3 regions of the Streptomyces sp. NPDC006385 genome follow, and region 1 is predicted to be linked to each of the others. Evidence: riboswitches for the same ligand, from Rfam matches in the RefSeq annotation. Region 1 holds a riboswitch; each other region holds the start of a gene.
What was found. Region 1 has a riboswitch for cyclic di-AMP ahead of ABZ078_RS18590 (NlpC/P60 family protein). Riboswitches for the same ligand answer to the same signal wherever they lie in the genome.
Positions count from the first base shown of each region.

Region 2: another riboswitch for cyclic di-AMP. It lies ahead of ABZ078_RS20540 (C40 family peptidase); the one in region 1 lies ahead of ABZ078_RS18590 (NlpC/P60 family protein).
Region 3: another riboswitch for cyclic di-AMP. It lies ahead of ABZ078_RS17135 (M23 family metallopeptidase); the one in region 1 lies ahead of ABZ078_RS18590 (NlpC/P60 family protein).

Region 1 covers NZ_JBEXQG010000021.1:42,599-52,580, forward strand. The annotation lists gene ABZ078_RS18565 (DUF5691 domain-containing protein) at 1-482, shown strand, start outside; gene ABZ078_RS18570 (cobalamin B12-binding domain-containing protein) at 592-1,014, opposite strand; gene ABZ078_RS18575 (alpha/beta fold hydrolase) at 1,664-2,524, shown strand; gene ABZ078_RS18580 (M23 family metallopeptidase) at 2,807-4,282, shown strand; gene pcrA (DNA helicase PcrA) at 4,401-6,884, opposite strand; cyclic di-AMP (ydaO/yuaA leader) riboswitch at 7,377-7,530, shown strand; gene ABZ078_RS18590 (NlpC/P60 family protein) at 7,538-8,704, shown strand; gene ABZ078_RS18595 (hypothetical protein) at 8,789-9,142, opposite strand; gene ABZ078_RS18600 (NlpC/P60 family protein) at 9,687-9,982, shown strand, end outside.
Region 2 covers NZ_JBEXQG010000024.1:108,623-117,335, reverse strand. The annotation lists gene ABZ078_RS20580 (adenosylmethionine--8-amino-7-oxononanoate transaminase) at 1-643, opposite strand, end outside; gene bioB (biotin synthase BioB) at 654-1,871, opposite strand; gene ABZ078_RS20570 (8-amino-7-oxononanoate synthase) at 2,020-3,147, shown strand; gene ABZ078_RS20565 (DUF397 domain-containing protein) at 3,199-3,426, opposite strand; gene ABZ078_RS20560 (helix-turn-helix transcriptional regulator) at 3,436-4,314, opposite strand; gene ABZ078_RS20555 (ATP-binding protein) at 4,528-4,986, shown strand; gene ABZ078_RS20550 (LysR family transcriptional regulator) at 4,990-5,913, opposite strand; gene ABZ078_RS20545 (LysE family translocator) at 6,004-6,618, shown strand; gene ABZ078_RS20540 (C40 family peptidase) at 6,672-7,145, opposite strand; cyclic di-AMP (ydaO/yuaA leader) riboswitch at 7,149-7,358, opposite strand; gene ABZ078_RS20535 (hypothetical protein) at 7,699-8,007, opposite strand; gene ABZ078_RS20530 (ATP-dependent Clp protease proteolytic subunit) at 8,015-8,650, opposite strand.
Region 3 covers NZ_JBEXQG010000018.1:139,133-149,114, forward strand. The annotation lists gene ABZ078_RS17110 (S8 family serine peptidase) at 158-3,436, shown strand; gene ribA (GTP cyclohydrolase II) at 3,503-4,183, opposite strand; gene ABZ078_RS17120 (MarR family transcriptional regulator) at 4,316-4,831, opposite strand; gene ABZ078_RS17125 (dihydrofolate reductase family protein) at 4,901-6,034, shown strand; tRNA gene ABZ078_RS17130 (tRNA-Met) at 6,112-6,185, shown strand; cyclic di-AMP (ydaO/yuaA leader) riboswitch at 6,497-6,661, shown strand; gene ABZ078_RS17135 (M23 family metallopeptidase) at 6,673-7,695, shown strand; gene ABZ078_RS17140 (aldo/keto reductase) at 7,890-8,834, shown strand; gene ABZ078_RS17145 (PrsW family intramembrane metalloprotease) at 8,918-9,982, opposite strand, start outside.

The sequences.
Region 1 (9,982 bases):
CCGACTGGGCGAGGGCGCTCCTCGGGTCACCGGCCGCCCCGGAGGCCGGGGGTCCGGGTGCGGTGTCCCTGGCCGAGCGCGCGAAGCTCCTCGGCACGTTGGGCTCCGCCGAGCGTGCCGAGTGGGTCGCCGGGTTCATCGCGACGCACGGTCTGTCGGAGGCGTTTCAACTGCTCGGCGTGTGTGCGGTTCCGTGGGCGCCGCCGCTCGGGCGGGCGGTCGTGGACGCGCTCAACATCGCGAGGGACGCGGGGAGTTATCCATGGAGTTTCAGCGGCGTGATGGGTTTGGCCGAGCGCTGCCTCGACCCGGCCGAGGCAAGCCGCCTCGACGGCCTGCTGGCCGTACCGGACGAGCCGGAGGACGCGTCGCCGGGAGCCGGTGGGTACTGGGCGGAGGCGTTCCAGCGGCTGGTCACGACGCTGCGGTTGCGGGCGGCCATGCTCGCGGAGCTGGACTCGCCGAGCCGGTCCGGTGTGTGAGGACAAGGCCGGTTCAGGGTCGATGCGGGGGTATGGAGGCGGCACCTCAAAGGGCGGCCACCCCCACTCACCCGCGGAGAAAGACCCGCTCACCCGCAGCGAAGCCGGCTCAGCCGCCCGACGCAGCCGGCTGACGCACGTTCGCCCGCACCCAGTCCACGATCGCCTGCGTCGTCGCCCCGGGCGTGAAGATCTCCGCGACGCCCTTCTCCTTCAGCGGCGGAATATCCGCTTCGGGAATGATTCCGCCACCGAAGACCAGGATGTCCTCCGCGTCGCGCTCCTTGAGGAGGTCGATCACGGCGGCGAAGAGGGTGTTGTGGGCGCCGGAGAGGATGGAGAGGCCGATGGCGTCGGCGTCCTCCTGGATGGCGGTGTCGACGATCTGCTCGGGCGTCTGGTGAAGCCCGGTGTAGATGACCTCCATGCCGGCATCGCGCAGCGCCCGCGCGATGACCTTGGCTCCCCGATCGTGGCCGTCGAGCCCCGGCTTGGCCACCACCACGCGGATCGGACCGGCTGCCACACCCATCACTGCCTCCATGAAGCGACTACATCCATCCGTACCGACAAGTACCGCTCATATACGAGTTATGCCGCACTCGGCGCGCATGCCACACATGATGCGCGTGTCGCACTTTTCCGCCGCTCACGCGCCGGACGCGCCCTCCCCGGCACGGACTCCCCGGGCCACGCCGCCGGGGAAGTGAACGAACGTTATCTCCAGCATCCCGCAACCGGCAGTTTCGCGGTGCAGACCGAGGGGGAAATCACACGGTGGGACACGTTCGCCGCGCACCGTTCCACATCTTTGCGGCACATGGGCCGCAGCAGTCTGCGGCACACGCGTCGCAGCGGAACCACGCGCAACGGGAGCCGCAACGAGGTCGCCGCACCACGCGCCGCACATCGCGCGACGTGGCGGTGGGGCGCATCGACGGTGGTACGCAGGGCACGTAGGGCAGGTAAGGCACGACAGCGGGGAGCCTCGTCGCCGACACCGGCAGGGAGCCTCGTCAGGCGATCGATCGGCGCACCACGGCCCCCAGGGCCGGCCCGCGTCACGCGCCTCGCTTGCCCCAGGCGCCCTCCGCACGCCTCGCCGACCACCTCCGCAGCGACTGCCACGAGGGCACACGGGGGCCGGAGTCGTCCTCCTGCGTGCCGCAAGGAGGTCGGCCATGAAGGTCACCGGGGCAGCACTCTCCTTTCTTCCGCTCTGTCGGCGCCTGCTCCCGAGCAGACTGGCCGGCCTCTCCGTGGCCCTGCTGAAGGCGACCGCCCTGGAGATCGCGATCCTCGCCGGACATCTGCTCCTGTATCCCTCCGGCATCGCGCAGGAACGCCGGTCCACCCCGGCACTCCCCCCACCGGACACCGCCCACCTGCCGACGGAGAGCAAGCCCCCCGTCGTCCTGCTGCACGGCTTCATAGACAACCGCTCGGTCTTCGTCCTGCTGCGCCGCAACCTCGCCCAGCACGGCAGGCACCAGGTCGAGTCGCTCAACTACTCACCGCTGACCTGCGACATCCGCGCCGCCGCCGAGTTGCTCGGCCGCCACATAGAGGAGATCTGCGAGCGCACCGGCAGCCGCCAGGTGGACATGGTCGGGCACAGCCTCGGCGGGCTGATAGCGCGCTATTACGTGCAGTGCCTCGGCGGCGACCTCCGGGTCCGTACGCTCGTCACACTCGGCACACCGCACTCCGGCACCCGGGTCGTCCCGCTGGCCAACGCGCACCCGATCGTGCGTCAGATGCGCCCCGGCTCACCGATCCTCACGGAACTGGCAGGTCCGGCTCCCGGTTGCCGTACGCACTTCGTCGGCTTCTGGAGCGACCTCGACCACCTGATGGACCCGCTGGAGACGGCCTGTATCGACCACCCGGACCTGCTGGCGCGGAACGTCCGCGTGAGCGGCGTCGGCCACCTCGCCCTGCCGGTGCACCCCGCCGTGGCGACCGGGATACGGCAGGCTCTCGACACCGCGGAGACGGGAGCCGAAGCAGCCGCGCAGGCCGACGGCCTGACAGTGGCGTGACAAGCCCGTGCCGCCGGCCGCCGACGGCACGTCTCCACAGCTGACACACACTCGCCGCACAGCCGGGACAGCCCAGAGACGTCGAACAATCTTCGAACACAAGGCCAAACTCGCGCCCACAGTCCGCCAAAACACGGCCGAATGCCCGTTTCCTGCGCGCGCGAAACCTGCCGAAGATTGTCGTGCCCGCATACCGCCGGGTACAGTCGCCGCACTGCTCTGGCAGCCCCTGTTGTCGAGGCGAGAGAGAAGTTGGTGAACGATCGTCACCCGTCGGGGACCATGACCTCCCCGGCTCCGGCTTCCGATGCCGCCTCGGCGCACTACGCGTCGTACGGCGCCCAGGAGGCCCACTACGGTGACGCCACCACGTACGCCGCCTACGACGCCACCGCATTCGACGCCGCCGGCCACACCACCACGACGTTCGACGCCGACCCCCTGTTCGGCAGCCTCCCGGGCGAGAACACGGGCGCGTACGACGCCACGCAGTGGTCCACGGGCAGCCAGCAGACCCTGAACTACGACGCCTACGCGGCCCAGCACCACGCCGCCTACGACACCGGCGCGTACGACACCACGGCGTGGACGACCGGCCAGCAGCAGTTGTCGTTCGTCCCGCAGCAGGCCACCGGTCACGACGCCTCCGGCCAGTGGGACGCGAGTGCCTGGGTCCAGCCCGACCAGTCCGGCACCCCGGCCGACCAGACCCAGCACTGGGAATGGGGCACGCAGACCTTCGAGACCGGGGCCTACGACGCCACGCAGTGGAACTCCGACGGCGGCACCGACAGCACCGCGCAGCCGACCGACGAGTACGAGCAGTCAGCAGAATCCTTCGACCAGCAGGCGACCGCTCACTTCGAGCAGATCGAGCAGGCCGTCCCCACCGGCTACGACGACCCCGCGCGGGACGACGCCGAGCTGACCGCCACCGGCCAACTCCCGGACGTGGCCCCGCTCCTCGACGACCAGGAGGAGTCCACCCCGGCCCCCTCCGGTCGCGCCGCCTCCCGCAGTGGGGCGCGCTCCCGTCGCCGTACGCCCCCCAAGCGCTCCGCGATGCTCACGATCGCCGTGCCCTCGGCGTGTGTGATGGGCGTCGCGGGCATCGCGGCCGCCTCGGTCGGCACCCTGACCGACGACCAGGACACGGTGACGACCGCTTCGGACGGCGAGGCCGTGAAGCCGTCCACCGCGAACAACAAGCTGGACGCCCAGCTTGAGATCCTCGCCGCCGGCGCCGACGACTTCGGCGACCGGGTCAGCCGTACGCAGGAGCGGATCGACCTCAAGGCCCAGCAGGAGGCCGAGAAGCGGAAGGCCGCCGAGGAGGCGGCCCGCAAGGAGCGGCTGCGCCCGAAGTTCGCCCTTCCGGTCGCGCAGCACGGGCTCAGCGCCTACTACGGCCAGTCCGGCATCAACTGGATGTCCCTGCACACCGGTATCGACTTCCCCGTCTCCTACGGCACGACCGTCATGGCCGCGACCGACGGCACCGTCCGCACGCAGTGGAACAGCGCCTACGGCAACATGATGATCGTGACCGCGAAGGACGGCACGGAGACGTGGTACTGCCACCTCTCCAGCTATCGCGTCGCCTCCGGTACGACGGTGAAGGCCGGCGACCCCATCGCGTACTCCGGCAATTCCGGCAACTCCACCGGCCCGCACCTGCACTTCGAGGTCCGGCCGGGAGGCGGCTCGGCCATAGACCCACTGTCCTGGCTGCGCAGCCACGGGGTCGACCCGACGTAGGAATGCCCGGCCTGCCCGACCTGGGCGACCTGGGCGACGCCACGCCTTCCCTGTGTGCCCCCGATTTTCAGCGTTCCCACTGTGCCCCCGCCTTTCCGCGGAGGCACAGGTGTCCGCGCTACAGCTTCTCCACCGGCGCGTACCGCAGCAGCAGCCGCTTCGGCTTGGCGTCCCCGAAGTCGACCGTCGCCTCGGCGTTCGCGCCCGTGCCCTTGACGGCCATCACGGTGCCGAGGCCGAACTGGTCGTGAGTGACCCGGTCGCCGACCGCCAGCTGGACCACCGGCTTCTCGGAGGTCCGCCGCGTGGCGAAGCCCGACGCGCCCGACGCCGAGGAGCGCGAGCGGGACGATGACAGCGAGGCCGCCACGCCGGCCGCGGGACCGGAGGACACCGGTGCGCTCGCCCCCGTCCGCTTCCAGTCCACATGCGTCGCCGGGATCTCCTCCAGGAAGCGGGAGGGCGGGTTGTACGACGGCTGCCCCCACGCGCTGCGCAGCGTCGAGCGCGTCAGATACAGCCGCTCACGCGCGCGCGTGATGCCGACGTAGGCAAGGCGCCGCTCCTCCTCCAGCTCCTTGGCCTGACCGAGGGCGCGCATGTGCGGGAAGACGCCGTCCTCCATGCCGGTGAGGAAGACGACCGGGAACTCCAGGCCCTTGGCGGTGTGCAGGGTCATCAGGGTGATGACGCCGGAGCCGTCCTCGTCCTCGTCGGGGATCTGGTCGGAGTCGGCGACCAGGGCGACCTGCTCCAGGAAGTCGGCCAGCGTACCGGCCTCGCCCTCGCCGCGCTCCTGCTCGAACTCCAGGGCGACGGCGGCGAGTTCCTGAAGGTTCTCGATACGGGTCTCGTCCTGCGGATCAGTGGACGCCTGCAACTCGGCGAGGTACCCGGTGCGTTCGAGGATCGCCTCCAGTACGGTCGCCGGTCCCGCGCCGGACTCGACGATCGTACGGAGCTCCTCCATCAGCGTGTTGAACCGCTTGACGGCGTTGGTCGACCGCGCGGCCATGCCGTACGCCTCGTCGACGCGCCGCAGCGCCTGCGGGAAGCTGATCTTCTCCCGCTGGGCGAGGGCGTCGATCATCGCCTCGGCGCGCTCGCCGATGCCCCGCTTGGGCACGTTCAGAATCCGCCGCAGTGGCACGGAGTCCTCGGGGTTGGCAAGGACCCGCAGGTAGGCCAGGACGTCCCGGACCTCCTTGCGCTCGTAGAAGCGGACACCGCCGACGACCTTGTACGGCAGGCCGACGCGGATGAAGACCTCTTCGAAGACACGGGACTGGGCGTTCGTCCGGTAGAAGACGGCGACATCGCCGGCCTTCGCCTCGCCCGCGTCCGTCAGTCGGTCTATCTCGTCGGCGACGAACTGCGCCTCGTCGTGCTCGGTGTCCGCGACATAGCCGGTGATGCGCGCGCCCGCGCCCGCGTTGGTCCACAGGTTCTTGGGGCGGCGGGACTCGTTGCGCTCGATGACCGCGTTGGCGGCGCTGAGGATCGTCTGCGTCGACCGGTAGTTCTGCTCCAGCAGGATCGTCGTGGCGTCCGGGTAGTCCTCCTCGAACTGGAGGATGTTGCGGATCGTCGCGCCGCGGAAGGCGTAGATCGACTGGTCGGCGTCACCGACCACGCACAGCTCGGCGGGCTCGATGTCGTACTCGCTGGGCGGCACGTCGACGGGGTGCTCGCGGGTGCCGACGAGCTCGCGGACCAGGGCGTACTGGGCGTGGTTGGTGTCCTGGTACTCGTCCACGAGGACGTGCCGGAAGCGACGGCGGTAGTGCTCGGCGACGTCCGGGAAGGCGCGCAGCAGATTGACCGTCGTCATGATCAGGTCGTCGAAGTCGAGGGCGTTCGCCTCGCGCAGCCGCGACTGGTACATCGCGTAGGCCTGGGCGAGGGTCTTCTCGAAGCCGTCGGTCGCCTGCGCGGCGAAGTCCTCCTCGTCGATCAGCTCGTTCTTGAGGTTGCTGATCTTGGCGCTGAAGGACTTGGGCGGGAACCGCTTGGGGTCGAGATCGAGATCCCGGCAGACGAGCGCCATCAGCCGCTTGCTGTCGGCGGCGTCGTAGATCGAGAAAGATGACGTGAACCCGAGCTTCTTGCTCTCTCTGCGCAGGATGCGCACGCACGCGCTGTGGAAGGTCATCACCCACATCGCGTTCGCGCGCGGCCCGACGAGCTGCTCGACGCGCTCCTTCATCTCGCCCGCGGCCTTGTTGGTGAAGGTGATCGCGAGGATCTGCCCCGGATGCACGTTCCGCTCGGCCAGCAGGTGGGCGATGCGGTGGGTGAGCACGCGTGTCTTGCCGGAGCCGGCGCCGGCCACGATGAGCAGCGGGGTGCCGGAGTGGACGACGGCGGCACGCTGGTTGTCGTTCAGCCCCTCCAGCAGCGCGGCCGCGTCGAGCGCAGGGCGCGGGGCGCCGTCGCGGTAGTAGGCGTCCCGGTCCGGCGGCACGTCGAACTTCCCGCCGAACAGATCGTCCGGAACCGGCTCCGGAGCGTGATCGTCCTCGGGCGGCGGCGGGGGTTCCTCCTCGTGGGCCCGTGGGGCCTGGAGGTCCGCCAGGAAGCTGTCGTCAAAGAGGCTGCTCATCGCTCTCCGAGTCTAGGGCGCCCCACTGACAGCCCGCCGCCGCCCCGAGAACATCGCCCGATTCGACACCCGGAACCCGCCGAACCTGCCACCCCAACCCGCCCTCACCTTCCGGAACCACCCGCCCACAATCCGTGACCGCCCCCCGCCCCCCACCCCGGCCGGCGGCGCCGCTCCACGCATCACTGGCCACCCCGAGCGCAGGTCACCCCAAGCCCACGAGTGACGATCACACGATCGAGCTACCCCGCCCACGAGACGACCGAAAGCCGCCACCGGGGGACGACATGCACCAGCACCCCTCATATCCACACAAGTGGCGACACACCCCGCCCGATCGACCACGGTCGGCGACCACCTGACCCGAGGTCACGAAAATGTATCGGGCATATCGAACATCAACCTTCACAGGCGCCACACGAGTTGGCTACCGTGCCCGACAGGCCGTACGACCCCCTCCGGCGAACGTCGCCGATTCGCGCGGCCTCCGTCGAGTCCGGCACGCCGCCGCGCAGCCGGAGCCGGGGACCCACCCAACTTGGGGTGAATCGGCCCGATCCCGCTCGGGACAGGCCGTAGGGCAACCCTTCCGAACCACCCGCCCGAACCCGACAGCTAACTCGGTAGGCGGAACGTGGAAGGAGTCGCCTCCCTTGGCGTCGCACCGCAAGTCGCGTCCCGCTGGTACGCGCGTAGCAGGCATACGGACCCCCGCCCTCGCCACGGCGGCCCTCACCTCCGTGGCGCTGCTCTCCCAGTCGGCCGACGCGAGCCCCTCGACGGACGACAAGCCGAGCCTCGAAGAGATCGAGAAGAAGGTCGACGACCTCTACCGCCAGGCGGAGTCGGCGACCGAGAAGTACAACGCGGCCAAGGAGAAGACCGCGAAGCAGCGCAAGCGCGTCGACACCCTCCTCGACGACGTCGCCAAGCGCACCCAGCGGCTCAACGAGGCGCGGGAGAAAATGGGCCGCAACGCCGCCGCCCAGTACCGCACGGGAGCCGCCGCCCCCGACACGGCGACCTTCCTGCTGGCGGACACCCCGCAGGACTACTTCGACCAGACCCAGCTCATGGACCGCCTGACCGGTCGTCAGAAGGAAACGGTCGACGAGTACTTCACCCAGCAGTCCGCGACGATGAAGAAGCGCCAGGAGGCCGGCCAGAGCCTCGAGACGCTCACCGAGTCGCAGAACGACCTGCGAACGGCCAAGGCCACCGTCCAGAAGAAGCTCTCCGACGCCCGCGACCTGCTCTCGAAGCTGACGGCGCGGGAGAAGGAACGCCTCGCCGCGATCGAGAAGCGCAAGCAGGAGGAGGCGGCACGCAAGGCGGCGGAGCTGGCGCGGCAACAGGCGGAGGCCGAGCGTCAGCGCCAGGAGGCCGCCCAGCGGCAGGAGAGCGGCGGGTCGTCGTCCGAATCGAGCGCCTCGGACTCGTCCGTGCCGGACTCCTCGTACGCCACCAAGGCCGAGAAGACCCTGGCCTTCGCCCGCGCCCAGATAGGCAAGCCGTACGTCTGGGGCGCCACCGGCCCCGACTCCTACGACTGCTCCGGCCTCACCCAGGCCGCCTGGAAGGCCGCCGGCGTGGACATCCCCCGCGTCACCTACGACCAGGTCGACGCCGGCACGACGGTCTCCCTCTCCAACGCCCAGCCCGGCGACCTGGTCTTCTTCTACGACGATGTCACCCACGTGGGCATCTACATCGGCAACGGCATGATGATCCACGCCCCGAAGCCCGGCGCCTACGTCCGCGAGGAGTCGGTCTACTACGACGGCGAGTCGTCGATCCACAGCGTGGTCCGCCCGGCCTGACACACGCACGCGCGCGTGCCGTCGTCATCGAGCACGCGCGCGTGAGGCGTCCACCGCCGGAGCGCGGTACGGCCTACGCCGAGGTCACGTCCACAGCACAGCGATGAAGACGTTCGCCATGGTCAGCAGCCCCACCAGTCCGAACAGGCTCTTGTCCGCCTTGTCCTCGTCCCGCTTCACATAGACGAGTCCGAGGATCACGATCAGCAGCGCCAGCTTCACGCCGATCTTGATGTTGTCGACGGACTGGTCGTCCGCCTGGTTGAGGCCGACGAGGATCACCCCGGTGACCAGCATGGTCAGCGCGCCGTGCAGCATCGCGGGGACGAACCGGGCGGTGCCCTGGCCCATCGCCTTCATCTGGGTGAGGAAACCACCGAGCAGCGCGGCGATGCCGATGATGTGCAGGCCGACGAAGAGATGGATGAGTACGTCCATGGAGCCGGAGCCTAATCAGCGCCGCGCGACCATCCGACACCGCCCCACTCCCCTCACTCACCGTCACCGCGCCACCTTCCTTCCCTCACCGCGACACTCAGTGATCTTGCATATATGCACCCCATAGCACCCCACCACTCCCACGGCTCCCGAAACCGCCACATCGGTCAGCACTCCGCGTGAACCCGCCGTCCTCGCCCAGGGATCACGGTCACTTACGGTCACCCCCGGTCCGCTCCCGGCACTTCCGCACAACGCGTCACCGACCCGTCACAGCAAGGTTTAGCGTCCTCCACCAGGTGACCGGCTCCCCACCGCCGCCCGGGCCAGGGGCGGCAGTCGGACACCACCGCCGAGAAAGGTCCGGCGGCGGCCCGCTCCCCCTGTGTGAGCCGCCGCCGGACGCGTGACCCGCCCCCGGGCGGTCGTACGTCCGCTCTCCCAGGCGCTCATACGCCCGCCGCTTCCCCCAGGGGCGTCATACGTCCGCTGCCCTGGCGGACGTACGGGACGAGGCGGTCGTACGAAAGGACGTGCAGTCCCCATGGCAGCGCACCGAAAACCCCGTCAACGCTCGGTCGGCGGCAACACGGCCCGCACGGCATGGACCATCGCCCTGGCGGGCGCGGCGACGGCGACGGGGTTCGACGGGACCGGACACGCCGAGCCGCGGCTGACACCGGCGCAGGTCAAGGCGAAGGTGGACAAGCTGTACCAGGAGGCGGAGGTCGCCACCGAGAAGTACAACGGCGCGAAGGAGCAGGCGGACGGGGCCGAGCGGCGGATCAGGACGCTGCAGGACGAGGCCGCCCGCAGGACGGCGAAGCTCAACTCGGCCCG
Region 2 (8,713 bases), on a different contig from region 1:
CCGGCTCGACGATCACGGCGGCCAGTTCGTGCGCGTGCCGCTCGATCAGGGAGCGCAGACGGTCCGCGTACGACTCCTCGTACTCCGCCGGCGGCGGGTCCGCGAACACCTGGCGCTGGAGCACCCCGGTCCACAGCTCGTGCATCCCGCCCTCGGGGTCGCACACCGACATCGGCTGCCAGGTGTCGCCGTGGTAGCCGCCGCGCCAGGTCAGCAGCCGCTGCTTGCCGGGACGGCCCAGCGAACGCCAGTACTGCAGGCACATCTTGACCGCGACCTCCACCGACACCGATCCGGAGTCGGCGAGGAAGACATGCTCCAGGCCGTCGGGTGACATGTCGACAAGGAGCTTCGCCAGGCGTACGGCGGGCTCGTGCGTGAGCCCGCCGAACATCACATGGCTCATGCGCGACAGCTGCTCGCGCGCGGCCTCGTTGAGCACCGGGTGGTTGTAGCCGTGGATCGCCGACCACCAGGACGACATGCCGTCGACCAGCTCGCCCGAGCCGTCCGCGAGCCTGAGCCGCACGCCGCTCGCCGACCCCACGACGAGTGGCTCGACGCGGCCGGGCATGGGGCCGTACGGATGCCAGACGTGCCGTCGGTCGAGGTCGAGCAGTTCGGGCACGGTCAGGTCGGGCATGGGGTGCGGGTCAGGCATTGGGCGCGAGGTCCGTTCCGGCGCCCCGGCGGCGTACGGCGACCAGGTCGGTGCGCGGCTCACCGGCCGGCGCGGCAGCGGCCGTACCGCACACCCCACCCCCCTCGTGCGACCCACACCCGGCGCTGTCCTGCGATCCGCACCCGGCGCTCTCCTGGGACCCGCAGCCCGCGCTCGCGTGCGAGCCGCACCCGGCCCCGGCCGTCGCCCGGTGTTCAGGCAGCGTCACCTGGTCGGTGCCCTCCACCTCGAACCCGGCGTCCGCGATCATCTCCAGGTCGGCCTTGCCCGCCTGGCCCTCGCTGGTGAGGTAGTCACCGAGGAAGATCGAGTTGGCCAGGTGCAGGGCGAGCGGCTGCATCGTGCGCAGATGGACCTCGCGGCCACCCGCGATCCGCACCTCGACGTCCGGGCACACGAAGCGCACCATCGCCAGGATCCGCAGGCAGCGCTGCGGGGTGAGGTTCCACTCCTTGCCCAGCGGGGTGCCCTCGAACGGGATCAGGAAGTTGACCGGTACCGAGTCCGGGTCCAGCTCGCGCAGCGAGTAGACGACGTCGACCAGGTCCTCGTCGCTCTCGCCCATGCCGGCGATCAGGCCGGAGCAGGCGGACAGGCCCGCCGCGTGCGCCTTCCGCACGGTGTCGACGCGGTCGGCGTAGGTGTGCGTGGTGGTGATGTCCCCGTAGGTGGACTCCGACGTGTTGAGGTTGTGGTTGTACGCGTCCGCGCCCGCCTCGCGCAGCCGCTCCGCCTGACCGTCGGAGAGCAGACCGAGACAGGCGCACACCTCGACGCCCTCGTTCTGGTCCTTGATCGCCTTGATGGTCTCGGAGACCCGGTCCACGTCACGGTCGGTCGGACCGCGCCCGGACGCCACCAGGCAGACCCGCTTGGCACCTCCCGCCAATCCGGCGGCCGCTGCCTCGGAGGCCTGATCCGGCTTGAGCCAGGTGTACTTGAGGATGCCGGCGGTGGAGCCGAGCCGCTGGGAGCAGTAGGAGCAGTCCTCCGGGCACAGGCCCGACTTGAGGTTGACGAGATAGTTGAGCTTCACCCGTCGGCCGAACCAGTGGCGGCGCACCTTTCCGGCCGCGGCCACCACATCGAGCAGGTCGTCGTCGGAAGTGGCGAGGACGGCCAGCGCTTCCTCGCGGGTCGGCAGCTCGCGCCGAAGCCCCTTGTCCACCAGCGTGTTCAGCAGGTCCATGGGGACTGATCCTGTCCTACGGAACCGCTTCGGGCCAAGGTAGGGATCACACAACACACGCCGTTCGAGGTGTGGGTATTGCCACACCATGGGTCACCGGTCCTGCCGCTAGTGTCTGTCCGCTACCTACAAAAGCCCCGGAGGACCCATGGCGTTCGGCTGGATCGACGAGCAGGCGGAGCTGCGCCGCCGCGCCGGACTCGTACGGACGTTGCGCCCCCGCCCCGCCGACTCCCCGCTGCTCGACCTCGCGAGCAACGACTACCTGGGCCTGGCCCACCACCCCGAGGTCGTCGAGGGCGCGGCGCGGGCGGCGCGGACGTGGGGCGGCGGCGCGACCGGTTCCCGGCTCGTCACCGGCACGACGGAGCTGCACGCCGAGCTGGAACGCGAGCTGGCCGACTTCTGCGGCTCCGAGGCGGCGCTGGTCTTCTCCTCCGGCTACGCGGCCAACCTCGCCGCGGTCACCGCGCTGGCCCCGCACGGCTCCCTGATCGTCTCCGACGCGGGCAACCACGCCTCGCTGATCGACGGCTGCCGACTGGCCCGCGGCGCGACCCAGGTCGTCGCACACGCCGAGCCGGACGCGGTGCGCAAGGCGCTGCGGACGCACGACGGCCCCGGGGTCGTCGTGTCCGACACCGTCTTCTCGGTCGACGGCGACGCCGCCCCGCTGGACGGGCTCGCCGACGCGTGCCGGGAACACGACGCCGGGCTGGTCGTCGACGACGCGCACGGCCTCGGCGTGCTCGGCGACGGCGGCCGCGGCGCCCCGCACGCGGCGGGACTCGCGGGCGCCGCCGACGTCGTCGTGACGGTCACGCTGTCCAAGTCGCTCGGCAGCCAGGGCGGTGCCGTGCTCGGCCCCGCCCGGGTCATCGACCACCTGGTCAACGCGGCCCGGACGTTCATCTTCGACACGGGCCTCGCCCCCGCGGCGGCGGGCGCGGCCCTCGCGGCACTGAGACTGCTGCGCCGTGAGCCGGAGCGTGCCGCGCGGGCCCGCACGGTGGCGGGCGACCTGCACACCCGGCTGACGACCGCGGGTCTGGAAGCCGTACGTCCGGACGCCGCGGTCGTCTCCGTGCGCGCGCCGTCCCCGGAGGAGGCCGTCGCGTGGGCGGCCGACTGCCGTGCGGCGGGACTCGCCGTGGGCTGCTTCCGTCCTCCTTCCGTTCCCGACGGCATCTCACGGCTGAGGCTCACCGCTCGCGCGGACCTCTCCGAGGGGCAGATCGAACGCGCTGTACAGGTGATCAGCGAGACACGACCATGAGTCGGCGTGACACGGCCGTGCGCCAGGTCGGTCAGATTCGGTCGGAAGGTGTCAGGACTGGAACGCGGCCGTGAAACCCGCCCAGCTCTCGGGGGAGAAGAGCAGCGCGGGTCCGGCCGGATCCTTGGAGTCGCGCACGGCGAGCAGCCCGGTCCAGGGACCGGAGCGCGTCCGCGCCGTCTCGACGCAGTTGTTGGCTCCCGTGCTGTAGCTGCTGCGCAGCCATCGAACACCGAGCAGATCGGTACTGGAAGATACGTTCCGAGGCAGTGCGGTCATGGTGCCTCCTTACGCGCCGCCACCCAGCGCGGCGATGTAATCCAACGATTCCTCGGGCGAAAGGGCGTGGATCCGAAGGGCGTTGAAGGCCTCCGCGTAAGCCCGGAGGTCTTCTTTCCGTTCGAGATAGAGGCTACTCGTCAAGTGGTCGAGAACAACCACATCCAGATCAGAAGTGCGCGGAAATGAGAAGATAACGAAAGGCCCGGTGATGCCGATATGTTCCCCGGCCGCGAACGGCAGCACCTGCAACCTGACGTGCGGCAGCCGCGCCGCCTCCCTCAGCCGCCCCAGCTGCCGCGCCATCACCTCGGGCCCGCCGATCTCCCGGCGCAGCACCGCCTCGTCGAGCACCGCGCTCAGCCGCAACGGCGGATCGGCGTGCAGCACGTCCTGCCTGGCCAGGCGGACCGCCACCAGCGCGTCCAGGCGTTCGTCGGCGGCGTCGGCCTCGTCGGCGACTCCGCTCACCGCGGCCCGGGTCACCGCCCGGGCGTACTCCGGCGTCTGGAGCAGCCCGGGCACCACGGAGGTCTCCAGCGTGCGCATCGCGCTCGCCTGGGACTCCAGGCTGATGAAGTCCCGATACGTCGGCGGCAGCACTCCGCGGTACGCGTGCCACCAGTGATGCCGGCCGCCACTCTCGTCAGAGCCCGCCAACACCAGCAGCAACTCGCGCAGTTGGGTGTCCCGTACGCCGTACGCGTCCAGCAGTAACCGCACATCGGCCGGTTTCACCCCGCTGGAGCCGGTCTCGATCCGGCTCACCTTGGACTGGTGCCAGCCCACCAGCCGGGCCGCCTCACCACTGGTGAGTCCTGCCCCGGTACGCAACGCACGCAGTTCTGCGCCCAGTTTCCGGCGGCGCACCGCGGGACCGTGCTGCATGGGCAACTCCTTACTCCAACCGAGCCGCCCAAATACGCTCTGCCGTCGCAGAGTTCACCGCTTCGAGCGACAGATATATGCATATCTTGGTGGATCGCCGCCCCTGACGGGCGCGGTAATGGCAGTCTGGCGACGAAGCACCAGTCCGGGACCGTACTCGAACCATCCGCTCCGTGTCGGACTGCGGTCCCGTCGGAAAGGGACGACGTCGCCATGGCAGATCACCTGGAAGCATCCGTCACTCTGCCGAGCGATCCCGCCTCGGTCTCCGCGGCCCGGACGTACGTGGTCACCACCCTCGCGGAGTGGGGCCTGCCACCGGACACGGAAGCGGCCGACACCATCCGGCTGATCGTCTCCGAACTCACCACCAACGCCGTACAGCACACCCTCGGACAGTCACCCACCTTCACGGTGGACATCGAGCTCGACCGTGACGAACACCTGCGCATCGGCGTGACCGACAGCCACCCCCGCTTCCCCAAACGGCTGCCGGCCGCCGTCCAGCAGGACAACGGCCGCGGTCTGGTCATCATCCGCTGGCTGACCGCGGAGTGCGGCGGCAAGCTCAGAGTGCGGCCCACCCGCGAGGGCGGCAAGACGGTCTCCATCGAGCTGCCGTGGACCGTACCCGCGGCGCGGGTGCCGGCGGTGGGACAGCAGGAGCCGTGACCCTCAGGGCTGCCGCGGCTGTCGGGCGCGCCCGAACGTGCCGCGCAGCAGCGCCCGGAAGGCATCCGCGGCCGGCGCCGCCTCGTCCCCGCGGAAGGCGACCGAGATCGTACGGCGCAGCTCTCCGCCTTCCAGCGCGCGCACCCCGACCGGAGTGACCGACGTCCGCGCCACCATCTCCGGTACGACCGCCACCCCGAGCCCGGCACTGGCCAGCGCGCACACCAGCAGGTACCCCGGCGTCGGTACCAGCACCGAGGGCGCGGCACCGGCCCGGGCCAGCACCGCCTCGACGCCCCGCCGGGCCGGAGCGTCCGGCGCCATGCTGATCAGTGGCTGACCGGCGAGCTCGGCCAGCGGCAGCCGGGCGGTCCCGCTGGTGAGGGCGTGGCCCGGAGCGGACACCAGGACCAGCTCCTCTTCGAGGATCGGCTCGACGCCGACGGAGGACGGCAGCGGGACCGGGGCGCCCGGTTCATAGGCGTGGGTCAGCGCCAGATCGACCTCACCGGCGGCCACCGCGGTGACACCGGCCGACGGTTCGTAGTCGGTGACGGTCAGTTCCACGTCCGGATGCGCGCGGCGGAAGGCGCTGAGCACCGGGGGCAGAAGATGGATGCCGGCGGTCTGGAACGTGCCCAGCCGGAGGGTCCCGCCCGACAGGCCGGTCAGCCGGGCCAGTTCGTGCCGTGCCCGCTCCAGCTCGTCGAGCACCCGCCGGGCCCGCGCCACCAGGAGCTCTCCCGCACCCGTGAGCCGCGCCCCGCGATGATGCCGTACGAGCAGAGCGGTGCCCGCCTCGCGCTCCAGCTTGGCGAGCTGCTGGGAGAGCGCGGGCGTGGTGTAGCCGAGCCGTTCGGCGGCCCGGGTGATCGAACCCGCCTCCGCTACGGCCACCAAGGCGGCGAGGCGGGTCGGGTCGTACATGCGGGCCCCTGTCTGCCTTAAGGAATGCTTTAGGGCTTCCCAGGATATTCGACATACCTACTGAAGGCCCCCGCACGGCACGCTGGCGGCATGGACGCTCAGCTCCTCGCCTTCACCGGGGTCTCCGCCGGCCTGGTCGCCATGCCCGGGGCGGACTTCACCGTCGTCGTACGCAACGCCCTCGTCTCCCGCCGGGCCGGCGTCGCCTGTGCGCTCGGGATCGGGGCCGGGCTGCTGGTCCATGTGACGCTGGCGGTGGTGGGAGTCGCCGCGGTCCTGGCCGCCGTGCCGGCGCTGTTGCGGGCGCTGCAGGTGGTGGGCGGCGGCTATGTGCTGTACCTGGGTCTCCGGACGCTGCGGCAGCCGCACACCGACGTGGCCGACCCGCGCGAGGATTCCACCGCGCGACCACTGCGGCAGGGCTTCGTGACCAACGCCCTCAACCCGAAGGCGTCCCTCACCTTCCTCAGCGTGCTCCCGCAGTTCGTGCCCGCGGGCGCTCCGGCGCTGCCCAGGACCCTGCTGCTCGCCCTGATCGTGCTCGCGATCGCGCTGGTGTGGTTCCAGGTCGTCGTCCTGCTGGTGGACCGGCTCGGCAGATGGCTGCGCAGGCCGCGCGCCGCCCGGGCGGTCACGGTCGGCACAGGCGCCGCACTGACGGTCTTCGGCCTGGCGCTCCTCGTGGGGCCGCTGTCGGCCCTGTGAGGCCCCAGGGGCGGTGACGGCGCGTCAGGACGCCCTCACCGCCCCCGGGAAGGTCACTTGACCCGGCCGTACCAGACGCTCCTGGTCCAGATCTTCTGCAGCCTGACGACATCCCCGCTCTTCGGGGAGTGCCAGATCTTTCCCTTCCCGGCGTAGATGCCGACGTGGTAAACGTTCGACCCCGAGTGGAAGAACACCAGGTCTCCGGCCTTGCGGTTCTGCGCGGAGATGTGGCGGGTCTTGTTGTACTGCTGGGCCGCCGTACGGGGCAGCTTCTTGCCCGCCTTCTTGTACGAGTACAGCGTGAGCCCGGAGCAGTCGAACCTGTGCGGCCCGGTGGCACCCCACTTGTACGGGGAGCCCTTCTTGGAGGCCGCGATCTGGAGGGCCTTCGTCGCCGGCGTCGCGGCTTCCGCCTCGGAGGCGAAGCCGGGGGCGACGACGGTGCCGCCCACCGCGGCGAGGGTGAGAGCCGAGGCCGTACCGGCCCGGGCCATGAGCGACGGGACACGATTGAGCGCTGTCATGCGCAACCCTTCGTCAGCCGCCTGTGAAGGATGACCTGTCGGATTCGGGCTGGCGAAGTTGCCCGGCCGCGTTGCCGCGGCTTCACCCCAAGGGTTGCTCGGCTCGAACGAACGTCCGCTCCGGCGACCCGTCTTGCTCGGGTCCTCCACTCCTGCCGATCCACTCCGTCGACCGGTCATCCGGGCGGCGGCAGGACTCGGCGTCCGCTCGGATCGCCCCGCCGCTGTGGCGGGGGCTTGTCGTCAGACAGGGATCTTGACGCACGGATGAACGAAAAGCCCAACGGAACCGGGTATTTGTGGCGTTGCTCACCACTCACCCGTTCGGGTGGACACCCTCGTGTCCGGGCGGGTGTCCAGATGTCCGAGGAGCCTCGGACCAGCGGCGGAGCGCTCAATTCCACTTAGTGTCGACGGCCGTTGCGCAACTTGGAGGGGCGCGCAAACGGAGACATAGATACACCGATGGGGGGTACATCGTTTGGTCCGTTTCAGTGCGGATCCGGACGGCTCGTCAGAGGGCCGAGACGTCCGGATCGGTCTGGACGGGTCGTCAACTGTCGGAGCGCGGCGGCACCGTGACGCGAGCCGTGCGGCGTTCCCCGTCCAGCACGCGCAGCGCGCGCGCCAGCGTGGGCGCGTGCAGCTCCGTCTCACCCCGCTGGTGCATCAGCGCCAGCGCGTCCCGCAGCGCGGCCGCCTTGGCCACCAGCGCCTGGGCGGCGCGCAGTCCGCGGTAGGTGTCGCCGTACTGGGCCGGGTTGATCCGGCCCAGCAGGTCGACCACATCGAGGTAACGGTCGATCAACTCCCCCTCCGCGCGCGTCAGCGCGGGCAGGGGCGGCAACTCGGGTGGGAGCACCGACCGGTCACCTCCCCGTGGGCGGGGCGAGGGTGGCCTTGCGGCTGGGGATGATCCGGTCGACCAGCCCGTACTCCAGCGCCTCCTGGGCGTCGAGGATCTTGTCCCGCTCGATGTCGGAGGCCACCTGCTCGCGGCTGCGCCCGGTGTGCTCGGCGAGCATCTCCTCCAGGCGGGTCCGAATACGCGTCAGTTCGTCGGCCTGGATGGCCAGATCGCTCGCCTGGCCCTGCACCGGCTCCGGCAGCGCCGGCTGATGGATCACCACCCGGGCCCCGGGCAGCGCGAAGCGCTTCCCCGGTGTGCCCGCGGCCAGCAGCACGGCGCTCGCCGAACCGGCCTGGCCCAGGCAGATCGTCTCCACGTCACAGGCGACGAACCGCATCGTGTCGTAGATCGCCGACATGGCGCTGAACGAGCCGCCGGGCGAGTTGATGTACAGCGAGATGTCCTGATCGGGGCCCTTGTGCTCCAGATACATGAACTGGGCCATCACGTCGTTCGCCGAGATGTCGTCGATCCGGGTGCCGAGGAAGACGATCCGCTCCTCCAGCAGCTTCGAGTACGGGTCCTGCGTCCTGGTGCCGGAACTCGTGCGCTCGGTGAACTCGGGCAGTACGTAGCGGGCGGACGGTCGGGTCATGGCTCACGCTCCCTTGCCGGGGTGCCTGTGAAAAATGTACAGGACGTACATGACGTAATGTAG
Region 3 (9,982 bases), on a different contig from region 1:
TGCGTCAGTCAGCGATCTCGCCGCCATGAAGTAACAACGAAAATCGGTCCTTTGAGGGAAGCTGGGCGATCATCCGGGAGAACATTCCGGACTGCGGCGGTCGAAGGTGCTCGATACGGCCGCCGATGCCTTCATTCCTTCAGCACCAGGGATCACCATGCCCACCACCCCCCACCCGGCCCCGATATCGGGCGCGAAACGCGCCGCCCGTATCGCCGTGGCCGCCGGCCTCGTCGCCGCGCTCTCCGCGGCCGGGCCCGTACCCCTCGCCCTCGCCGCGGACGGCTCCTCCGCCCCCGCGGCCGACCCCGGCGTCAAGTCCGCCCACGACAAGCTGGGTTCGGACGACGCCGACCTCCTCGCCCAGGCCAAGGCACAGCGCGACAAGACCGTCACGATGATGATCGCCACGGCACCCGGCCAGACCGAGAAGGTCGCCGCGGAGCTGGACGCGATCAAGGGTGGCTCCGTCGGCCGTACGTACGACAAACTCGGCTACGTACGGGCCACCGTGCCGACCGGCAAGGCGGACTCGGCCATCGCGACCGCCGCGCGGCTCACCTCCGTGCAGGCCATCGACCTGCGGGAAGAGATACCCCTGGAGCAGCCGAGCCTCGGCGGCGGCAAGTCCAGCCCCTCCGCGGCGACTTACCCCGGCCCGGGCAAGGACACCCCCGCCAAGAACCCGTACAACCCGTCCTTCGAGACGGGCGCCGTCGAATTCGTGAAGAAGAACCCGAAGGCGGACGGCCGCGGCGTGACCATCGGCGTCCTCGACACGGGCGTCGACCTCGCGAGCCCCGCGCTGCAGAAGACGACGACCGGTGAGCGCAAGATCGTCGACTGGGTGACCGCCACCGACCCGATCGTCGACGGCGACGGCACCTGGCGGGCGATGACCACCTCCGTCTCCGGGCCCTCCTTCACGTTCGCCGGCAAGACCTGGAAGGCCTCTGAGGGCACGTACCGGATCAGCACCTTCCGGGAGGCCGTCACCGCGCAGGGCAAGGTCACGGACGGCGACGCCGACGGTGACGTCAACCGCGACGGCGACACCACCGACGACTGGGGCGTGCTCTACGACCCGGCCGCCGGCACGGTGACCGTCGACGTGAACGACAACGGCGACTTCACCGACGACACCCCGATGAAGCCGTACAAGGACGGCCACCAGGTCGGCCACTTCGGCACCGACGACCCGGCCACGGACATCCCCGAGAGCCAGGACTTCGTCGTGGAGGTCCGCAAGGACGTTCCGATGGACCCGCTGGGCGGCGGCTGGGTCGGCAAGAAGGCCGACTTCGTCAACATCGGCCTCACCGCCGGTTCGCACGGCAGCCACGTCGCCGGCATCACCGCCGCCCACGGCCTGCTCGGCAGCAAGAACATGAACGGCGCCGCCCCCGGCGCGAAGATCGTCTCGTCCCGCGCCTGCGTCTTCGGCCCGGGCTGCTCCAGCGTCGCGCTGATCGAGGGCATGATCGACCTCGTCGTCAACCGCGGCGTCGACGTCGTCAACATGTCCATCGGCGGGCTGCCCCCGCTGAACGACGGCAACACCGCCCGCGCCGAGCTGTACACGCGCCTGATCGACACCTACGGCGTCCAGCTCGTCCTCTCCGGCGGCAACTCCGGCCCCGGAGCCAACACCATCGGCGACCCGGGCCTCGCCGACAAGGTCATCTCGGCCGGCGCGGGCGTCTCCAAGGAGACCTTCGCCGCCAACTACGGCACCGGCGTGCGCAACGAGTACCAACTGTTCAACTTCTCCTCGCGCGGCCCGCGTGAGGACGGCGGCTTCACGCCCACCGTCGTGGCCCCCGGCGCCGCGGTCAGCACCATCCCGGCCTGGATGCCCGGCGCTCCCATCGCCGAGGCGGGTTGGAAGCTGCCGGCCGGCTACGCCATGTACAACGGCACGTCGATGGCGGCCCCGCAGACCGCGGGCGCGAGCGCGCTGCTGCTGTCGGCCGCCAAGCGGAAGGGCATCGACCTGACGCCCGAGAGGCTGCGCACCGCGCTCACCTCGACGGCCAGGCACATCGAGGGACTCCAGGCGTACGAGGAGGGTGCCGGCCTCATCGACGTCGTCGACGCCTGGAAGGCGGTCAGGGCGGGCGCCACCGCCCACGACTACACCGTCAAGGCCCCGGTCGACACCGCGCTCGACCAGGCGCTGAAGACACCGGGCTTCGGCACCGGCGTCTACGACCGCGAGGGCGGCCTGAAGGCCGGGAAGAAGCGGACGTACGACGTCACCATCACCCGGACGTCCGGCCCCTCCGGCTCGCTCCCGCACACCCTGCGTCTGGCGAACAACAAGGCCGGCACCTTCTCCATCGTCGGCCCGCGCGTGGTGAACCTGCCGCTGAACAAGCCGGTGACCGTGAAGATCCAGGCCGCGCCGAAGCACGCGGGCATCAAGAGCGCGATCCTCCAGGCCGACGACCCGAGGACGGTGGGCGTCGACAAGCAGATCCTCAACACCGTCGTCGTCTCCACGCCGGTGGACCACACCTTCACCGCCTCGGGCTCGGTGGAGCGCAACAGCTTCAGGTCGTACTTCGTCACCGTCCCCGAGGGCGCGAAGTCGCTCCAGGTGGCGCTCGGCGGCCTGAAGGAGGGCAGCCGGACGGTGTTCAGCGCCATCAACCCGTACGGCGTCCCGGCCACCGACAGCGATGCGAACACAACGGACATCGCCTCCTACGAGGACCCGGTGCCCGGCGTCTGGGAGATCGAGGTCGACGCGCGCCGTACGTCGGCGCTGCTGGACAACCCGTTCAAGCTCGACGCCACCGTGTACGGCGCGTCCTTCGACCCGGCGGCCGTCACCGTGCCCGAGGCGAAGGTCGGCACCCCGGTCGACGCCTCCTGGACGGTGACGAACAAGCTGGCGGCCGTCGAGGGCACCCTGAAGGGCGGCGCGCTCGGCTCGTCGACGACCGCGCGGCCGACCATCAAGAACGGTGAGACGCACACCACCACCCTTGAGGTGCCCGAGGGCACCACGTCGCTGGACGTCGCCATCGGCGGCGTCTCCGACGCGGCCTCCGACCTCGACCTGACGGTGTACGACGCCCAGGGCAAGGTCGTCGCCCAGTCGGCGGACGGCGACTCCGACGAGTCCGTCTCCGTGGCGAACCCGGCCGCCGGTAGGTACACCGTCGAGGTGGACGGCTTCGAGGTGCCGTCCGGTTCAACCGCGTACGACTACCGGGACGTGTTCTTCTCCTCCGCGCTCGGCAAGGTCACCGTCGACGAGTCGACGCCGGTGAAGCTCGGCACGGGCGCCACGGCGAAGGTGTCGGCGCAGGTCACGGTCGCGAAGGCCGTGGGCGAGGGCCGCGCGCTCGTCGGTGAGGTACGGCTGGTGAACACCCGCGGGACGACCGCGGGTGTGGGCGGGGTGACGATCGAGAAGGTCACTCCGTAGTCGTCACACACGGCTGAGGGGCGGGTGTCCGGTGTCGGACGCCCGCCCCTTCGTCATGCCGCCCGCTCAGCCCGCGGTCAGCTCCGCCAGTTCCCCCCGTTCCGCCAGTTCCCCCCGTTCCTCCAGATCCCCCAGGGGCAGCGTGTGCTGGGTCTGCAGGACCTTCGCGCGCAGATAGCGGACGTTGTCCGGGGTGGCGAAGACGCCGGTGGGGACGCGGCCCCGCACCGCGACGCCGAGGGCGCGCAACTGGTCGGCCTTGTCGGGGTTGTTGGAGAGCAGATCCAGCTCGCCGATGCCGAGGGCGGTGAGCATCTGGGCCGCCGCCGTGTAGTCGCGGGCGTCCTCGGGCAGGCCCAGGGCGGCGTTCGCGGCGTAGGTGTCCAGGCCCTGGTCCTGGAGGGCGTACGCGTCGAGCTTGTTGTAGAGACCGATGCCCCGGCCCTCCTGGCGCAGGTACAGCAGCACGCCGCCGCGCTCCGCGATGCGCTCGACGGCCTCGCGCAGTTGGGGGCCGCAGTCGCAGCGGGCCGAACCGAACACGTCGCCGGTCAGGCACTCGGAGTGCAGACGGACCAGCGGGGTGGTGCCCGGGGCCGGGTCGCCGAGGACGACGGCCACGTGCTCCTGGCCGTCGGCCAGGCCGTGGAAGGTGACCACCTCGGCGTCGACGCGGTAACCGTCGTGGAAGCGCAGCGGGACCCGGACGCGGGCGCGCTGGGTGGCGGCGGCGGTGAAGTCGGGCATGCGGGTTCTCCGGGTTCCGTACGTGGGTCTTCTGCTTCAGATTTGAAGCAGCTCCTCGGTCCTGGACCCTACCCCATGCTTGAAATTTGAAGCAATAGCGGTGTGGCGCACATCATGACAGCGAGGTGTGCCTCACGAACACGGCTTGGTGGAGCGCCGCCGCCAGGGCACCTCGTCCGGGGTGGCGTGCGCGCTGTCCCCCTGGAACCCCTCGCCGACCGCCGTGAAGATCTCCTCCAGCTGGCCGACCTGCTCCGGGGTCAGCCGGTCGAACAGCAGCGACCGCACGGTCTCGACATGACCGGGCGCCGCCCGCTGCAGGACCCGCATGCCCTCGCCGGTGAGCGTCGCGATGCTGCCGCGCTTGTCCCAGCGGCAGTCCTCGCGTCGCACCAGCCCGTCCTTCTCCAGGCGGGAGACGGCGTACGTCAGCCGGCTGCGGGTGATCTTCAGCCGCTCCGCGAGATCGGTCATCCGAAGCCGGCGCTCCGGGGACTCGGACAGGGTGGCGAGGATGGAGTAATACAGATGGGGCATGCCGGCTTCCTGCTGGAGCTGCCGGTCCAGCGCGTCCTCCACGAGCGCGGCGGCGGCGATGTACGCGCGCCAGGCGCGCTGCTCCTCGGACGTGAGCCAGCGAGTCGTCATGCGACCAGTGTAGGTTTGTTTCAAACTTGAACCAAGCCCGAGACCGTTTCCGAGCCGGAGAGCGCGCCGATGCCGTCGTACCCCTACGTCCTGCTGTCCGCCGCCGTCTCCCTGGACGGCTACCTCGACGACACCACCCCCGAGCGGCTGCTGCTCTCCAGCCCCGCCGACTTCGACCGGGTCGACGAGGTACGGGCGTCCGTCGACGCGATCCTCATCGGCGCGGGCACGATCCGGGCGGACAACCCGCGGCTGCTGGTGAACTCGGCCGAGCGGCGGGCGGCACGGGTGGCGGCGGGCAAACCGGAGTATCCGCTGAAGGTCACGGTCAGCGCCTCCGGCGAGCTGGATGCGACGGCGAACTTCTGGCACACGGGCGGCGAGAAGGTCGTCTACACGACGGAGAAGGGCGCTCAGCGGCTGCGGCGGGCGCCGGTCGCGGCGGACGTGGTCGCGCTGGGCGCGGAGCTGGACTGGCGGGGCCTGCTGGAGCACCTGCGTGAGGTGCGCGGCGTCGAGCGCCTGATGGTGGAGGGCGGCGGCACGATCCACACGCAGCTGCTCCAGCAGGGGCTGGCGGACGAGCTGCAGCTGGTGCTGGCGCCGCTGTTCGTGGGGGACCCGGACGCGCCGCGCCTGTTCGGCCCGGGCGGATACCAGGGCGGGCGGCTACGGCTGCTGGAGACGCGGCGGATCGAGGACGTCGTGCTGATGCGCTACGAGCCGACGGCGCCCGGCGTCGGTGTCCTCCCCGCCGCGACCGACCGGCACTGGCTGGCGCTGGCGTGCGACCTGGCGGCGCAGTGCCCGCCGTCGCGGACGGCGTTCAGTGTCGGGGCGGTGGTGGTGGCGGCCGACGGGACCGAGCTGGCGCGGGGGCACTCCCGGGAGGGCGGCGATCCCGTGGTGCACGCGGAGGAGGCGGCGCTCGCGAAGATCGACGCCGGTGATCCGAGGCTGGCGGCCGCGACGGTGTACAGCAGCCTGGAGCCGTGCACGCGGCGTGCGTCGCGCCCCCTGCCCTGTGCGCGGTTGATCCTCGATGCGGGGGTGCGCAGGGTGGTGACGGCCTGGCGGGAGCCGGACACGTTCGTGGCGGGGGCCGACGGGAGCGGGGTGCTGGCGGGGGAGGGCGTGGACGTCGTGGTCGTGCCGGAGTTCGAGGGGCGGGCCAAGGCGCCGAACCGGCATCTGCTGCCGTGACGGGGCGCCCATCAGGAGGGGGGCGCGGAAAGGCGTGTGCTTCGGGTCCCGCGGATGGCGTACTATGGACTCATCGACGCGGGGTGGAGCAGCTCGGTAGCTCGCTGGGCTCATAACCCAGAGGTCGCAGGTTCAAATCCTGTCCCCGCTACTGAAGGCTCAGGGCCGGAACTGATCAAGTTCCGGCCCTGAGTGTTTTTCTGGCCTCATCGCCGTACGGCGCCCTTGACCGCCGTCACCAACCGTGATCGGGCGACCGCCCTCCGCATAACAACTGACATACTGTCAATCATTGTGCGACTCCTGAGCCTTGGCCAACTCGCCCGATTTGGGCCGCTCATGACCCGTAAGTCCACCCGAAAAACGTTAACGATCAAGCGGAACAGCTTGGAATCCGCACCCCCCGTCTATTAACGTTCGATAACGCAGCGCGGTCGTCCCAGCCGTCACAAGAGGCGGCTCCGTGCGCACGCGCCGAATCCCGTACCGCGTACGGGAACCGGGGAACCACCACCCTGGGGTGAATCGCGCTGAAGCCGCCGTGGACTCACGGTCGGTATACGCGCGTAGGAGACCTTCCTGCTCCGAACCCGTCAGCTAACCCGGTAGGCGAGAAGGAAGGAAAGGAGTACGCCCACGTGGCGTCCAACAGGCCTGCTACGCAAGCCCCGTTCGTGCCGAGCCAGCGCAGCACCGACACCTTCGGCTACGACCGTGACCGCACCGACGAGGGCCCGTTCGAGGAGTGGAACCCCACCGCGGACACCATTCGCCCCGTACGCGGCAGGCATCGCGTCTCCAAGCAGCGCGGCGGGGGACTCGCCCGCAGCTCCACGGTTCTCGGCGTCGGCGTCATAGCCGCCGTCGGCGCGGGCGGCATGGCCACCGCGCAGAGCGGCAAGCCGCCGGTCGCCATCACCATCCCGGACCTGCCCCTCATATCCGACGGCGACTCCTCCGCCGAGGACGCCGGCACCGCGCTGAGCACCATGGGCGCGACGACCGAGGAGACCACCCAGGGCACCGGCGACGCCGGTGAGGCGCTGCGGGCCCGGATCATCGCCCAGGTCGAGCAGCAGCAGGAGCAGATCGAGAGCAAGGCCGCCGCCGAAGCGGTCGCCGCCGCCGAGAAGGAGGCCGCCGCCGCGGCCGCCAAGGCGGAGAAGGAGGCCAAGGCCAAGGCCGCCGCCGAGAAGGCCAAGGCCGAGGAGGAAGCCCGCAAGAAGGCCGAGGCCGAGCGCCTCGCTGAGCTGGCCAAGCAGTACACGCTGCCGACCTCCTCGTACACCATCACCTCGACCTTCGGGCAGGCCGGCGCCTACTGGTCCTCCGGCTACCACACCGGCCTCGACTTCGCCGCGCCCACCGGCACCCTGATCAAGGCGGTGCACTCCGGCACCATCACCTTCGCCGGCTGGGACGGGTCGTACGGCTACAAGACGGTCCTCACCCTCGACGACGGCACCGAGATCTGGTACGCGCACCAGTCGTCGATCAGCGTGAGCGTCGGCCAGAAGGTCAACACGGGCGACGTCATCGGCCGCGTGGGCGCCACCGGCAACGTGACCGGCGCCCACCTCCACCTCGAAGTGCACACCGGCGGCAGCGCGAGCGGCATCGACCCGCTGGCATGGCTGCGCGGCAAGGGTCTCACGCCCTGACATCTGGCGGCCCTTGAGGCCCTCCACGGCAGATCCCCCGGTGGCCCTGACGACGACCCCCCGACGTCAGGGCTGCCGGTTTTCCTTTTTCCTGGTGCGGGCAACCCGATGGGCGCGCACGGGCGCGCAGTGTTCACGGGAACTTTGTCGCCGCCGCGGAATGGGCCGCTGCCGCACGGCAGTTGACGTAGAGCATGACTTCTCTGCGCAAGCTCGGCTCCTCCGACCTCGAGGTCTTCCCGCTCTCCCTCGGCGGCAACGTCTTCGGCTGGACCGCCGACGAGACCCAGTCCTTCGCCGTGCTCGACGCCTACGCGGCGGCGGGCGGCAACTTCATCGACACGGCCGACTCGTACTCGGCGTGGGTCGAGGGCAACGTGGGCGGCGAGTCCGAGACCATCATCGGCAACTGGCTGAAGGCACGCGGCAACCGGGACGACGTCGTGATCGCCACGAAGGTCAGCCAGCACCCCGACTTCCAGGGCCTGAGCGCGGCCACCATCAAGGCGGCCGCCGACGCCTCCCTGCGCCGCCTCGGCACCGACCGCATCGACCTCTACTACACCCACTTCGACAAGCCGGAAGTGCCGGTCGAGGAGATCATCGGCGCGCTGGACGAACTGGTGAAGGCGGGCAAGGTACGGCACATCGCCGCGTCCAACATCTCCGCCGAGCGGCTGAAGGCGTCCCTGGACTTCTCCGACCGCGAGGGCCTCGCCCGGTACGTGGCCCTGCAACCCCACTACAACCTGGTCTCCCGCGACACCTACGAGGGCGAACTCCAGGAGCTCGCCGAGCGGGAGGGCCTGGCGGCGGTCCCGTACTACGCCCTGGCGTCCGGCTTCCTCACGGGCAAGTACCGCGCCGGTACGACGGTGGGCAGCCCGCGCGCCGAGGGCGCCGCCAGGCACCTTCGGACGGAGCGGGGACGCCGGGTGCTCGACACCCTGGACGAGATCGCCCGCGCCCACGGGGCGCCGGTGGCCACGACGGCCCTGGCCTGGCTGGCGGCGCAGCCGACGGTGACGGCCCCGATCGCCTCGGCACGGACGGTGGAGCAGCTCCCGGCGCTGGTGGGCGTGGGGGAGCTGAGGCTGACGGACGAGGAACTGGCGAGGCTGACGGAGGCGTCGGCCTGACCGACCCCTTCTCTCCCGCCGTAACGGCGATCAGCCACGACGGCGCGGACCGGCGGTGCCCGACCACGCACGCCCCACAGCGATCACGTCCGATAGGGGTTGTACGCGGGGTACGGCGCCGCCGACCCGTACCCGTGCCCGTACCCGGCCCCGTGGACCGGCCCGTACGGCTGCCCCTGACCCGGAGCCGGCGCCCCGTGCCCATACCCGTGCCCATACCCGTACCCGTACCCGTGCGCCGGCCAGGCCTGCGCGGCGGCGACCGCATGCTCCAGCGCCGGCCGCGCGACGTCCCGCCGGCGCCACAGCTCGTGCAGCAACTCCCGTTCCCGTACGACGAAGTCGGCGCCGGCCCGCCCGCGGCGCCCACGGTGCCGCAGGAACGCCAGTGACGTGGCGTACGCCTCGTACCGGGCCACCTCCCGGGCCGCCACCCGCCCCCCACGGTGCCGCGCGTACTGCCGGGCCACCCGCCGAGCCCGCATGGAGCCGAGCGCGAACGGCTCACTCGGGGCCAGCCACCCGGCGACGACGTAGGCGGGCAGTTCCTCCCGCACGGTCCTCAGCTCGCGCTGCCGGGTCCAGATCACCAGCCAGGTCAGGAGCCCGAACGCGGGCACCATGAAGGCCGCGTACACGGCGAAGAACCCGTACTCGCCGAAGGTCGACGAGCCGTTCCACATGGCGTGCATGCCCATGGCGAGCAGGAGCCCGAGGAGGGGCAGGAGGACGCGGCGCAGGTGCTGCCGCTCGCCCGAGAGCGCGGCGATGCCGAAGCCGATGCCGGTGAGGACGGTGAAGAGCGGATGCGCGAAGGGCGACATGATGACGCGGACGAAGAAGGTCGCCGCCGTGACGGAGGCGATGCCGCTGTCGCCGGTGAGCTGGTCGGTGCCGAAGGCGGTGCCGAGGTAGAGGATGTTCTCGGTGAAGGCGAAGCCGGTGGCCGTGACCCCGGCTATCACCACGCCGTCGACGATCCCGGTGAAGTCCTGTCTGCGGAAGAGGAAGACGAGCAGGACGGCCGCCGCCTTGGCCGTCTCCTCCACGACGGGCGCTATGACGGTCGCGCCGAGGGTGTCCGCGTGCGACGGATCGGCCGTCGCGGTCGCTATCCACGCGGTCGCGAAGCTGTTGGCGACGATCGC